Regions from separate parts of the Streptomyces sp. NPDC015125 genome, predicted to be linked through region 1. Evidence: riboswitches for the same ligand, from Rfam matches in the RefSeq annotation. Region 1 holds a riboswitch; each other region holds the start of a gene.

Region 1 (3,436 bases):
ACGCTCCCGGCGCCCCGCGACGCCCCCGGACACCCCTCGGAAGCCAACTTCCGTCCTACATACGCCCATTGAGGCCGCCGGCCGTGCCTCGCGCGTCAAGGCCGCGCGTCACAAGCTGAAGACCATGCGTCACACCTTGATGCCGTGATCGCGCAGCCACGGCATGGGGTCTATCGGATCGCCGCCGTCGGGGCGCACCTCCAGGTGGAGGTGCGGGCCGGTGACATTGCCGGTGGCGCCGACGCGGCCGATGACATCGCCTGTGTTGACCTTGCCGGAGGTCTTCACCATCGAGGACAGATGGCAGAACCAGAGTTCGGTGCCGTCGTCGAGGGTGAGGACGATGCGGTAGCCGTACGAGCCGGCCCAGCCGGCCTGGGTGATGGTGCCGGAGTGCACGGCCTTGACGGGGGTGCCGGTCGGCGCGGCGAAGTCCTGTCCGGTGTGGTCCGCCGCCCAGCGGTCGCCGGCCTGGCCGAAACTCGCGGTGAGGGTGAACGAGGAGACGGGAGCGATGAAGTTCTTCGCCAGCTTGGCGAGGCGGGCGGCCTCCGCCTTCTGACGGGCCGCTGCTTCGGCCTCGCGCTTGGCCTCCAACTCCGCCGCCTTCTTGGCTGCTGCGGCCTTTTCGGCCGACTTCTGGTGGGCGTCGGCTGCCTTCGCGGCCGTCTGGAAGGCGGTGTGTTCGGCGGCCTCGCGGGCCTCCTGGTCGGCGGCGCCCTGCTGCGCGTCGGCCTGCTGGAGGATGCGGCTGCGCAGTGCCTCGCCGGCGTCCGCACCCGAGTCCGAGGCCGTGCCCGCACCCGAGTCCGAGGCCGTGCCCACGCCCGAGTCCGAGGCCGAAGCCGTGCCCGCATCCGAAGCCGCGCCCGAGTCCGTGCCCTCGTCCGAGTCCGTGCCCTCGTCCGATATGAGATCACCGACGCCGGGAAGCGACTTGGCGTCCGGCAGCTTGTCGGCGAGGTCGTCGGCCATTCCGCCGACGTCGGGCATCGAGATCGCCACCGGGGGGCGGCCCTCGGCCGTGGCCATGCCGCCGGCACCGACCGCCGCGATGACGCCGACGCCCAGGACCGTGCCACCGCGGGCGAGTCCGCCGCCACGCTGCTTGGCCACCCGGTGCTTGCCGCGGACCGAGCGGACGGAATCCTCGGTGGGATTCCATTCCTCCCACGGTCCGTCGTTGATGTTGTCCGCATCACCGGGGCCCGGGAAGGCACCTCGGTCATCGAGGTCGTAGGCGGACGGACCCTCGGGGGCAGGCCTGTTGGACGCCACGGGGGCGCTCTCCTTTCCTTCCTTCTCGCCTACCGGGTTAGCTGACGGGTTCGGAGCAGGAAGGTCTCCTACGGGCGCCCGCTGGCGGAGAGCGTCCGATTCACCCCAAGGAAGTGGTTCCCCGGTTCCCTTGGTGCAGTTCGAGGTGCTGGAGGTGCGTGAAAAGCGCGTGCGGGATTCGGCGTCGGCGCGCGGTGCCGCCTCTTGCGACGGCTGGGACGACCGCGCTGCGTTATCGGACAGTAATAGAGATCGCAGTCGAATTCCAAGCCTTCCCGGGATTTCGTAGCGGCTTCGCAAGAGCTTTGGCGTGGACTTTTTCGTCCAGTACGGCCACAAACCGGGCGAGTTGACCGTCCACTCCTAAACGATCTCGCGGCGATTGTGCACCAGTCGTTATGCGGAGGGGTGCCCCTCGGTCACGGAACGTGAGAGCAGTAACGTCGGATCATGGCCGTCAACGTCGGGAACACCGGGAACACCCGTCACGTCGAGCGCGCCGTTGTCGGCACCTGGGGGTTGGCGGAGCGGTACCGGGAGTTCTCCTGGCGTCAAGCGCGGGGGCGGTCCGCGGCGCATGAAGAGCTGAGCGCGCGAATCAGCCAGGACCCGGAGTTCTGCGATCTGCTGTCGGGGTCGCTGCCGGCCGGCGGCGCTCAGCAGCCGGACCTTCTGCTCGCCGCCGTCCGCTATCTCGACGGCCCGCACGCCGAGCTGGGACCGCGCGGCGACATGGCGTACGGCCGCTGGCGCGAGTGGACGGTACGGCACTGGGACGAGGTGCGTGCGGTGATCATGCAGCGCTCGTCGCGGACCGATGAGCCGGCCCACTGCGCGACGCTGCTGCCGCTGCTCGCCCGCCTGCCGCAGCCGCTGGCACTGCTGGAGGTCGGCACGTCGGCGGGCCTGTGTCTGCATCCCGACCGCTACCGCTACCGCTACCTGCACCGGTACGAGGACGACGGGGGAGAGTGCGCGGGCGGCCCCCTCCGAGGCGGCACCCTTCTCACCGAGGCAGAGGCAGGGGCGCCGGAGAGTCCGCTGGTGCTGGAGTGCCGTACGGAGTGGACGGCCGACGAGCTGCCCGGCCGGGACCGGATGCCGCGGATCGCCTGGCGGGCCGGTATCGGCCTCGATCCGCTCGACCCGGCCGACGAACCGGACGATCTGCGCTGGCTGCAGGCGCTCGTTTGGCCGGGCGACGAGGAGCGGGCGGCGCGGCTGTCCGCGGCCGTCGAGGCGGTGCGGCCGGCGCCGCGGCCACGACTCGTGCGCGGCGATCTGCTCCACGAGCTGCCCGCGCTCGCCGCCGAGGCACCACCCGAGGCGACGCTGGTCATCTTTCACAGCGCCGCGCTGGCCTGCCTCGCGCCCGCCCGCCGCGAGGAGTTCGCGCATCTCGTACGGTCGCTGCTGCGCGGACGGCCCGGCGGCGGACACTGGATCTCCCACGAGCACCACTCCGTCCTGCCCTGGATCTCCGCGCCGGCGCACCGTTCGCCGCGCCCGGATGACGCGCTGCTGACCCTTGCCCTGGACGAGCGTCCGGTCGCGCTCACCGGTCCGCGCGGCGAAAGCCTGCACCGGCTCCCGGGGGCGGAGGACGTGCTGCCGGAGAGGGCATGACGAGCCGTGCCAGGGGCCTGAGCGCCGCCCCCGTGATCGAGGAGGACGTGCCAGAGGCCTACGCCCCCTGCGCCCCCTACGCCCTCATCGGCCGCTGCACCGCCAACAGGGCCATATCGTCGGCCGGTGCGCCGCCCGTATGCCGCGCGACATCCTCGACGAGGGTGTCCAGGAGGGCGTCCGGCCCCGGGAAGCGCCGGCCGCGCAGTCTGCTCGCCGGTTGGTAGAAGCGGCCCAGCAGGTCCCTGGCCTCGGTCACCCCGTCGGTGAAGAACAGCAGCAGGGCGCCGGCCGGGAAGAACGTCTCGTCCGACCGGTCCGGCCAGCTCGCCACCTCGCTCATGCCCAGCGGCAGCGCCGGCACCGCGGGCACCAGCTCACGCAGCCCGCCGTCCAGGGTGAGCAGCAGCGGGGACGGATGGCCGCGGTTGAGCACGCGCAGCACGGACTGCCCGTTGGCGGGGATTTCGGCGAGGACGGCGGTGGTGAACCCCTCGAACTGGTCGAGCCCCGCGCGCCGTCCGCCCTCGCG
Region 2 (3,436 bases), on a different contig from region 1:
TACGTCCTGTACATTTTTTACGGAGGAGAGGAGCAGACATGCTGCGACCGACGGCCCGCCATGTCCTTCCGGAGTTCACCGAGCGCACCGCGCAGGGGACGCGCACCATGGACCCGTATTCCAAGCTGCTCGGCGAGCGCATCATCTTCCTGGGCACCCCGATCGACGACGCCTCCGCCAATGACGTGATGGCGCAGTTCATCCACCTCGAACACGCCGCGCCCGAGCAGGACATCTCGCTCTACATCAACTCCCCCGGCGGCTCCTTCACCGCGATGACCGCCATCTACGACACGATGCACTTCGTGTCGTGCGACGTGGAGACCGTCTGCCTGGGGCAGGCCGCCTCCTCCGCCGCGGTACTGCTGGCCGCCGGCACACCCGGAAAGCGGCTGGCGCTGCCCGGCGCCCGGGTCCTGATCCATCAGCCGTCGTTCAGCGAACCCGTCCAGGGGCAGGCCAGCGACCTGCAGATCCAGGCGAAGGAAATGCTGCGCACCCGCGACGTACTGGAAGAGATGCTGGCGAAGCACACCGGGCAGACCCGGGAGCGGATCGCCACCGATATCGAGCGCGACAAGATCTTCGACTCCCGAGCCGCCCAGGAGTACGGCCTGATCGACCAGATCACCCGCAACCGCAAGCCGTCGGCGCTCCAGCCCGTGGCGCGGTGAGCCCGATGCTGCCGCCCGAACCGCCGCCGCTGCCCGCACTGACCCGCGCGGAGGGTGAACTCGTCGACAGCTACCTGGAGGTGCTCGACCTGCTCGGCCGGATCAACCCGGCCCGCTGCGGTGGCACCTACAGCGGGCTGCGGGCCGCCCAGGCGCTGGTCGGCAAGGCGACCCGGCTACGGGACGCACTGACGCTGATGCACAGCCGGGGCGAGAGCGAACTGCACTGCGCGACGCTGACCCGGGCCCTGCGGGTGCTGGACGGCGAGCGCCGGGCCGGGCTGGTGGCGATGCCGCCACCCGAGGAAATCTGACCCGGCACACGCGCAGCGGCTGCGCAGACGGCGTAGCGTCCGCACCCGATCTGAGGAGGCGACGAATTGCGCGGTGCGGGCACATTTCCTGCGGTCCCGGATGTTTCGCCCCTGGTCCGCGGGGTGCAACACCCCGCGCCGCGGCACCTGAGGGAACAAATCTAACCATTCGGGTCAATTGTGACCCATCTCACATACGGCATTTTCAGCTCGGAATTCGGGTGCCAGGTGCGTGACGATCCCTTCGACGACAAGACCCCGCCACAGCGACGGGGCGGTCCGGACGGGCGCCTAATCCCGCCGCCGTGCCGGACGTCCGGTCGACGACGTGGACCGGCGGGAGCGGAGGACCCGAGCAGGACGGGGTCCCGGCCTACACGGCCGAGGGCTCCTTGGGGTGAAGCCGTACGCACGGCCGGGCATCTTCGCCTGCCCGAACCCGACAGGTCTTCCTTCGCAGGCGGCTGACGAAGGGTTTGCGCATGACCATGCGCATGCATACGCCGAATCTGCTGGCGCGCGCCGGCACCGTCACCGCTCTGACGCTGGTCACGCTCGGCGGGACCAGCGTCGCTCCAGGAGCGGCCGGGAATGCCGAAGCCGCATCCGTGTCCGCGCATGCGCTGCGGATCGCGGCTTCCAAGAGCGGAGCCCCCTACCGGTACGGCGCCCAGGGCCCGCACGCCTTCGACTGTTCGGGGCTGATGCTGTACTCGTTCAAACGCGCCGGCCGGCTGCTGCCACGCACCGCCGCCGCGCAGTACGGCCGCACCCGGCACATCCCGGCCGGCGCGCGCCGAAGCGGCGATCTGGTCTTCTTCCATTCGCGCAGCGGCATTTACCACGTCGGCATCTACGCGGGCCGGGGCCGGATGTGGCATGCGCCCAAGGCCGGGAGCGTGGTGCGGCTGGAACGGATCTGGAGCCGTTCGGTCTGGTACGGGCGGGTGGGCTGACCCTGGGCAGTCCTCTCACGATCGGTCAATTGCCAGGGTGTACGGCCGATTTGACCGGGCTCGCTTCGCCACGCAGCGGGCTGCCGCGTCCGCCTCGGTGGGGAATGCCCACCGAGGGCATTGCCCGCCGTGGGCATTGCCCGCCGTGGGAACGGCCCGCCCGCGGATGGATCGGTGACGCTGCCGCCCCGGCCCTCGCCGCGGGGCGCGGGGCCGTCCTGCCCCCTGCCGGTCGCCGGGTCCTTGCCCGCCACACCCCCGTGGAACAGCCCTGGGTGCACCGCCCTCAGGACACCGCCAGCTCGACGAGCAGGATGCCTCCCAGAGCCGTGAGCAGCGCACCGGTGGTGGCTTCCAGGGCCCGGGCCACCGAGGGGCGGCGCAACCAGACGCCCAGCCGGTCGACCAGCAGCGCGACGGCGGGGAACCACACCAGCCCCATGGCGACGACCATCGTGGCGAGCAGCAGCGTACGGGGCAGTGCGGGCGCTCCCGCCGGAACGAACTGCGGGAGCAGGCTGAGAAAGAGGACGGGCGCCTTGGGGTTGAGGGCATTGGTCAAGAACCCCTGGCGCAGACTCTGCGCAGCGCCCGGGCGAGCGGCGGGCGGGCGGCCGTCGGCCGGTGCGTCCGCCGCCGTGCGGGCCGTGCCGTCCGTGGTGGCCGCCGGACGCCGGGCAGCCGCGGTCAGGGCGCGGGCACCGAGGTACAACAGATAGCCGCCGCCCAGGAGTTGGACCGCGCCGAAGAGTGCGGGCACGGCGACCAGCACCGCCGCGAGACCGGCCACCGCCAGGGCGGTGTGCACCAGCAGCCCGCCCGCGACGCCGACGGCGGCCGCCACCCCCGCCCGGCGAGAGTCGAGCGCATTGCGCACCACGACCGCAAAATCCGCGCCCGGCATGGCGACCATGCCCGCGGCGACTCCGGTGAAGGCGATCAGCTGTCCGTCCATAAGAGCAGCTTCGCCGGTCAGAGGCTTTAATGGCTATTGGCAATGTTCTTGGTGAGCCTAAAGAGATTCTTATGTACGACCCCACCCGGCTGGCCGCCCTGGTAGCGGTGGCGGAGGCCGGTTCGATCACCCGGGCCGCCGCCCGGCTGGGCTACACCGCTCCGGCGCTCTCGCAGCAGCTCGCCAAACTGGAGCGGGAGACCGGAGCGGCCCTGCTGGTGCGCCACCATCGGGGTGCACGGCTGACGGCGGCCGGTGAGCTGCTGCTCGTACGGGCCCGGCGGGTCCTCGACGAACTGGATCAGGCGCGGCACGAGCTGTCCCGGCTGGCGGGGCTGTCCGGCGGGCGGCTGCGGGTCGGGACGTTCATGACCGCCGGCACCCATCTGCTGCCGCCCGCGCTCAGCGCGTTCCGGCGGGCGCACCCCGATGTGGAGCTGAGCGTGACGGAGTACGTCCCGCCGCAGGCGAGCGCGGCGGTGGCGCTGGGTGAGGTCGATCTGGCGCTGACGCACGAGTATGTGCCGGGCGAGGCGA
Region 3 (3,436 bases), on a different contig from region 1:
AAGAAGCGGGCGCTATTCCATGCCTCCGGTGCCGCACATATGACAGCGCGTATGGCAGCACAAATACACACGGAAGGTGGGCGGGGACGAAAACGCAATCCCGTACCCCGAAGCCCATTCCGCACTTCTTTGTATACGGGGCGATTGTTAAGGGCGGGCGCGGGCCGTGTTGACGGGCGGTTTCGGATCCCTCACCTCTGCCTTGGCGGGGCGACGGAGCCGGTACACCGGGAGGGAGCGCTCGACATGAGCCGCCATCAGGGCGCGGGCCCGTTCCGCATCCCCCCGGGCCACCGCGTCCAGGACCGCACCGTGTTCGTCCCACGACTCCCCTGTACGGGCGGGCAGTTCCACGATGTACACCCACTCGATCTTGCGCCGCAGCTGGGTCAGCAGCGCCGTCAGACTGGGGCTGCCGGCCGCCTGGGCCAGCGTCTCGTGGAACCATCCGTCCAGTTGGCGCAGATCCGCTGGACTGCCGTGACGGGCCCGCTCTCGGCCGAGCCGTACCAGGCCGCGGAGCACTTTGAGGTGGGCCGGGCTACGGCGGGCGGCCGCGCGGGCGGCGCCCAGCGGCTCCAACAGGGCGCGGACGTCGAGGAGATCGGCGGCCTCCTGGTCGGTGAGCTCGGCGACGCAGGCGCCCGCGTGGTGGCGGGTGGTGACAAACCCTTCGGACTGCAGGGTCCGCAGCGCTTCACGGACCGGCACCCTGGAGACGCCGTACCGGGCCGCAAGGATTTCTTCGATCAGCCGGCTCCCCGGCGCCAGCGCACCGGAGACGATGTCATCGCGAATCGCCGTGCACACCGCATGAGCGGAAATATGGCCTCGCATCTTCCGTGCCTCCGCCGTAATCCCCTGGAAACGCCGCCGGTCGGCGACTTTTCCGTGACTCTATTCGACCGGAACGCCTTTCCGGCGGACTCCGGTTATTCATGGAAATTTTTTGGCCGGAAGTTGGCGGGGGCGCGGCGTATCCCCTGCACACCGACCGCGGCGCCGGATACGCCGAAGCCCCGGCCGTGGAGCCGGGGCTTCGGGCGGATGCTCGTGCGGCGCGGGCCCCTGGAGGCGCGCAACCGGACGGGGCGGGAGATCAGACGTTGACGCCGTGCGAGCGCAGGTACGCGACCGGGTCGATGTCCGAGCCGTAGTCGGCGCCGGTACGGGCCTCGAAGTGCAGATGCGGGCCGGTGGCGTTGCCGGTGGCACCGGAGAGGCCGATCTGCTGGCCCGGGGTGACGTGCTGGCCGACCGAGACGCCGAGCGACGAGAGGTGACCGTACTGGGTGTACGTACCGTCGCTCATCTTGATCACGATGTTGTTGCCGTACGAGCCGCCCCAGCCTGCCTCGACGACGGTGCCCGTGCCGACGGCGTGAACGGAGGTGCCGGAGGCTGCGTGGAAGTCGATGCCGGTGTGGCTGCCCGAGGACCACAGGCCGCTGGAGGCCTTGTACGAGGTGGACACGTAGGAGTCCGCCACGGGGGCTACGAAGGTGTTGAGGCGCTTGCGCTCCGCCTCGCGGGCGGCGCGCTCCTTGGCCTTGCGCGCGGCCTCGACGCGCCGCTTGGCCTCCTCGGCCTGCTTCTTGGCCACGGCCTCGGCCTTCGCCTTCGCCGCCGCGGCCTCCGCTTCGGCCTGCTGCGCGTCGGCCTGGGCCGCGACGTGGTTGGCGAGCTCGTCACCGAGCACGACGGCCTGCTGCAGACCGGTGTCGTGGGTGCGGGCCTCGTCCGTGGCCGCCAGCGCCGGCGAGGCCACGGAGGCGACCACACCGCCGGCCGCGAGGGTGGCTATGCCGGCGATGTTGCGGGTCGTCCGAACGGGGCGGCTCGTACGACGGTGCTTCCCGGTGGCACGGATGAACGCCATGTACTGGCTTGTCCTTTCCCTCCTTCTCGCCTACCGGGTTAGCTGACGGGTTCGGAGCAGGAAGGTCTCCTACGGGCTCCTCCGGAGGGGAGTCCGATTCACCCCAAGGGACTCTGGGTCCCCGGCTCCCCTGGCTCGCGCCGTACGGGGACTCGGCGATGACTGTCCGGTGCCACGGTTGTGGCGGACTTGTGACGAACAGCCGGACCGACGCTAAACGGGGCAACTTTCAATCGGCAAACAGAACCGCTTTTTTGTGCGGGATGCCACAAGAACCGAGGCGCCGGCCGCAACAAACCGGACATACGGCAACTCCCGCGGCAGACCATCGCCACGGGAGTTGCTTTGTCGATATGTGACCTTCCGTCACATGAGGAAATTAGCCGCTGACGACCGTCACCTCACCGATGCCCAGCGCCTTGACGGGCTCGGCGATCTGCGCCGCATCGCCCACCAGGACCGTCACCAGCCGGTCCACGGGGAAGGCGTTGACGGCCGCCGCAGTCGCCTCGACCGTGCCGGTCTCCGCGAGGCGGACGTACAACTGCGCCTGGAAGTCGTCCGGCAGGTGCTGCTCGACCTGATCGGCGAGGGTGCCCGCGACGGCTGCCGCGGTCTCGTACTTCAGCGGCGCGACCCCGACGAGGTTCTGTACGGCGACGTCCCGCTCGTCGTCCGTCAGCCCCTCTGCCGCAAGGGTGCGCAGCACGTTCCACAGGTCGTCGAGCGCCGGGACGGTGGAGGCGGTGTCGACCGACCCGCTGATGGCGAGCAGCGAGGCACCCGTGGCCCCCTCGGGGGACGTGGGAGCGGTGGAGCGAAGCACCTGGCCGAAGGCGCGCACCCCGTAGGTGTAACCCTTCTCCTCGCGCAGAACACGGTCCAGACGGGAGGTGAGGGTGCCGCCCAGGCAGTACGTGCCGAGGACCTGTGCGGGCCACACCCGGTCGTGCCGGTCGGCACCGATACGCCCGATGAGCAGCTGCGTCTGGACGGCGCCGGGGCGGTCCACGATCACCACACGGCCGGTGTCGTCGCCGACGATCGGCGAGGCCTTCAGCGGCTCGGCCGTCGAGCCGCTCCACGCGCCGAGCGTCTCGGCGAGCGCGGCGTCCAGGTCGACCCCGGTGAAGTCACCGACGATGACGGCAGTGGCCGTGGCGGGCCGTACGTGGGCGTCGTAGAAGGCGCGGACGGCCGCGGCGTCGACGCGTCCGACGGTCTCCTCGGTGCCCTGGCGCGGCCGTGACATACGGGACGTGGCCGGGAAGAGCTCCTTGGACAGTGCCATCGCCGCACGCCGGGCCGGGTTGGCGAGCTCGTGCGGGATCTCGTCGAGACGGTTGCGCACCAGCCGCTCGACCTCGCTCTCCGGGAAGGCGGGCGCGCGCAGCGCGTCGGCGAGCAGACCGAGCGCACGCGGCAGCCGGGACGCCGGCACCTCGAGGGAGACCCGTACGCCGGGGTGGTCGGCGTGCGCGTCCAGGGTGGCGCCGCAGCGCTCCAGCTCGGCGGCGAACTCCTCCGCGTCGTGCTTGTCGGTGCCCTCGGACAGGG
Region 4 (3,436 bases), on a different contig from region 1:
CGACAACAGCGGCGACGGGGGCGCCTTCCGCCGGAGTGAAGCCGGTGGCGGTGGCGGCACCGGCCAGGGCCAGGGTGGCGGCCGTGCGGGCGGTGCGTGCGCTGCGTGAGCCGCCGGTGAGCGCGGCGAGCGGATGCTGCCGGGGCTTGCGGTGCGAGGCCACGGTGGCCGTCACTTCCTTCCCTTGGTGCCCGTGGGCCCGGCGGCGGTCCGTCACGAGGGAACGGACCACCGCCGCACCTCACGGCGGGGCGGCCGACAGGACGCCGGTGGGAGGCCGGCGAGGGCGGGGAGTCGACCGCCTGGAGGAGGACGCTAAGCCTGGGTGTCACGGTGATGAGTCCGCTTGCCCGGGATTGTTCGCTTTCGACCGCGGTCGGCGCGCGGGTGACCATGCCGCCACGGCCGCACGGCCGGGACCGGGCCCGGCCTGACCGAAGCGGCGATTGTGGGCGCCCTGCCGGAAGGGCCGTGCTATGCGGCGGCTACGATCCAGCACTATGGACGTAGTAATCAATCTCTTCGTCGGCCTGCACATCATCGGCATCGCCTCCCTGCTGGGCGGCTTTCTGACCCAGATGAAGGCGATGGGCGCGGGCACCGCCCGCTTTGTGCCGGCGATGCTGCACGGCGCGCTGACGATGCTGGTCACCGGCATCGTGCTGGTCGGCCTCAACCAGGCCGAGGGTCACAGCCTCAACACCGTCAAGCTCGCCATCAAGATGGCCGTTCTGGTGGTCATCCTGGCGCTGGTCTACGTCAAGCGGGACGAGGAGAAGATCGCCCCGCCGCTCTTCGGTGCGGTCGGTGCGCTGACGGTGGCCAACATCTTCATCGCCGTGCTCTGGACCTGAGCGGAACGGCGGGCTCCCCGGAAACAGGGCTTCGGGCGGCGGCGCACAGGCTCCTCCACGGCACACCGCGCGGTCATCGCACTCCTCGTCCGGAGGCGACGGCCGCGCGGTGGCGTGTGGGGGGTGGCCGTGGGGGGTGGTCCGACGGGGGAGCGGGGGCCGGGCCTCAGCCCGGGCGGACGCTCCCGTAGATCGGCATGTAGTAGATCGACTCCTCCCGGACGTTGGCGCCCGGGTGCGGGGCGTGGATCATCTTGCCGCCGCCTATGTACATGCCCACATGGCTGATGTCGTCATAGAAGAAGACCAGGTCACCGGGCTTGAGGTCCTTGGTGGCGACCCGCTGGCCGGTCTTGACCTGGTCCCAGGTGGTCCGCGGCAGTGTGACGCCGGCCGCCTTCCACGCCGCCTGGGTCAGCCCCGAGCAGTCGTAGGAGCTGGGTCCGGTCGCGCCCCATACGTACGGCTTGCCCATCTGGGAGCGGGCGAAGGCGAGCGCCTTCCCGGCCTGGGCGGAGGACGAACCGCCGGTCGAGCCGCCGTTGTCGGCGCCGCCACCGGTCTGACCGCCGGACGGGCCGCCCCCGTCGTGCTGCCGCTGGCGCTCGCGCTCCTGCTGCTTGCGGGCCTCCTCCTCGGCCTTGCGCTTGGCCGCCGCCTCCTTCTGGCGCTCCAGTTCCGCCAGCCGCGCCTTCTCCTGTGCGGTCAGCTCGGACAGCAGCTGCCGGGCCTCGGCCAGCTTCTGCTGGACGGACTGCTTGGACTCCTTGAGCGCGGCCTGCGACGTCTGCAGCCGCTCCAGGTCGTGGGTGGCCTCCGCCCGCTGCCGGGCGGCCGCGGCCTGCTGCTCCTGGTAGTCGGAGACAGCCTCCTTCTGTCGCCCGGTCAGCCGCTCCATGAGGTGGCTGCGGTCGAAGAACTGCTGCGGGTCCTTGGCGAGCATCAGCTGTGCCGTCGGGTTCATGCCGCCGCTGCGGTACTGCGCCGCGGCGAAGGTGCCCAGCCGCCGCCGGGCCTCGTTCATCTTCTCGGCCCGCTCGGCAGCGGCGTCGAGCAGCCCGTCGACGCGGTCGCGCTGGTCGTCGGCGTGCTCCTTGGCGGCGTTGTACTTCTGGGTGGCCACCTCGGCCTGGTGGTAGAGGCCGTCGACCTTCTGCTTGACCTCTTCGATGCTGGGCTTGGGCGCCCGGGGGGCCGCGTCGGCGGACTGCGAGAGCAGCGTGGCCGAGGCGAGGGCGGCGGTGGTGAGCCCGACCGCCGTACGGCGTCCTCCGGGTGAGGTGAGAATGCTGGTGCGCGGCTTGCGATGCGACGCCAAGGCCGGCGACTCCTTCCGTGGACCGCCTACCGGGTTAGCTGTCGGGTTCGGGCGGTGTCGCTGACGGAAGGCTTGCCCTACGGTCCGGATGTCCGCTGGCGACGGCTGTCCGGATCGATTCACCCCGGTGGTGCTGGTGGGTCCCCGGCTCCGGGTGCCTGAGGCAGGGCCGGACTCGGCGTGGGCGGCCCGTGCGGACGCTGTCGTCCACGGGGAGGCGGGCTGCCTGAGCGAGGACGTTAGCCAACTCGTGTGGCTCCTGTGAAGGCTGATGTTCGATATGCCCGAAACCTTTTTGTGACCTGAACGCGATGCGGGGGTTGTTGTGGCAGATGTCTGATTCGGGTAGACGAGCCGCCGACCGATCTGTGCCGACCCCGGCCCCCTGACCTGCCGCGGTGCCACGGCCGCTCCGAAAGCGGGCCGCGATCGGCTACTGGGCCGCGGGCTGTCAGTGCGGCGGCCTAGACTCGGTGGGCGATGAGCAGCCTCTTTGACGACAGCTTCCTGGCGGACCTCGGCCACAAGGGAGAGGAGGAGCACCCTCCCCCTCCCGAGGACGAGCACGGCCCGGCCCCGGAGGAGATCCCCGCCGACCTCTTCGGCGGGAAGTTCGACGCGCCTCCGCCCAGAGAGGCGTACTACCGCGACGGCGCCGCCCGTCCCGCCCTCGACCCGGCGACGCTGCTGGAGGGGCTCAACGACGAGCAGAAGGCCGCCGTGGTGCACACCGGCGGCCCGCTGCTGATCGTCGCCGGTGCCGGCTCCGGCAAGACCCGGGTGCTGACCCACCGCATCGCGCATCTGCTCGCCGAGCGCCATGTCCACCCCGGCCAGATCCTCGCGATCACGTTCACGAACAAGGCCGCCGGCGAGATGAAGGAGCGCGTCGAGGAGCTCGTCGGCCCGCGCGCCAACGCCATGTGGGTCTCCACCTTCCACAGCGCCTGCGTCCGCATCCTGCGCCGCGAGTCCAAGAAGCTGGGCTTCACCTCCTCCTTCTCGATCTACGACGCCGCCGACTCCAAGCGCCTGATGGCCCTGGTCTGCCGCGATCTGGACCTGGACCCCAAGCGCTACCCGCCCAAGTCCTTCAGCGCGAAGATCTCCAACCTCAAGAACGAGCTCATCGACGAGGAGACCTTCGCAGGGACGGCTGCCGATGGTTTCGAGAAGACCTTGGCCGAGGCGTATGCCATGTACCAGGCCCGGCTGCGCGAGGCCAACGCCCTGGACTTCGACGACATCATCATGACGACGGTCA

Evidence for each region. A riboswitch is a leader RNA that binds a small molecule or an ion and turns the genes downstream of it on or off. The one in region 1 is predicted to bind cyclic di-AMP.
Region 2: another riboswitch for cyclic di-AMP. It lies ahead of ACF088_RS07070 (C40 family peptidase); the one in region 1 lies ahead of ACF088_RS34775 (peptidoglycan DD-metalloendopeptidase family protein).
Region 3: another riboswitch for cyclic di-AMP. It lies ahead of ACF088_RS32260 (M23 family metallopeptidase); the one in region 1 lies ahead of ACF088_RS34775 (peptidoglycan DD-metalloendopeptidase family protein).
Region 4: another riboswitch for cyclic di-AMP. It lies ahead of ACF088_RS04755 (NlpC/P60 family protein); the one in region 1 lies ahead of ACF088_RS34775 (peptidoglycan DD-metalloendopeptidase family protein).

The regions. Positions count from the first base shown of each region.
Region 1 covers NZ_JBIBVF010000025.1:23,231-26,666, forward strand. The annotation lists gene ACF088_RS34775 (peptidoglycan DD-metalloendopeptidase family protein) at 130-1,278, opposite strand; cyclic di-AMP (ydaO/yuaA leader) riboswitch at 1,290-1,445, opposite strand; gene ACF088_RS34780 (DUF2332 family protein) at 1,729-2,904, shown strand; gene ACF088_RS34785 (PP2C family protein-serine/threonine phosphatase) at 2,981-3,436, opposite strand, start outside.
Region 2 covers NZ_JBIBVF010000002.1:457,905-461,340, reverse strand. The annotation lists gene ACF088_RS07080 (ATP-dependent Clp protease proteolytic subunit) at 39-674, shown strand; gene ACF088_RS07075 (hypothetical protein) at 680-988, shown strand; cyclic di-AMP (ydaO/yuaA leader) riboswitch at 1,267-1,466, shown strand; gene ACF088_RS07070 (C40 family peptidase) at 1,471-1,944, shown strand; gene ACF088_RS07065 (LysE family translocator) at 2,231-2,899, opposite strand; gene ACF088_RS07060 (LysR family transcriptional regulator) at 2,971-3,436, shown strand, end outside.
Region 3 covers NZ_JBIBVF010000021.1:119,963-123,398, reverse strand. The annotation lists gene ACF088_RS32265 (GntR family transcriptional regulator) at 148-837, opposite strand; gene ACF088_RS32260 (M23 family metallopeptidase) at 1,100-1,879, opposite strand; cyclic di-AMP (ydaO/yuaA leader) riboswitch at 1,892-2,047, opposite strand; gene ACF088_RS32255 (M16 family metallopeptidase) at 2,259-3,436, opposite strand, start outside.
Region 4 covers NZ_JBIBVF010000001.1:1,083,644-1,087,079, reverse strand. The annotation lists gene ACF088_RS04765 (NlpC/P60 family protein) at 1-175, opposite strand, end outside; gene ACF088_RS04760 (hypothetical protein) at 501-854, shown strand; gene ACF088_RS04755 (NlpC/P60 family protein) at 1,021-2,172, opposite strand; cyclic di-AMP (ydaO/yuaA leader) riboswitch at 2,180-2,363, opposite strand; gene pcrA (DNA helicase PcrA) at 2,653-3,436, shown strand, end outside.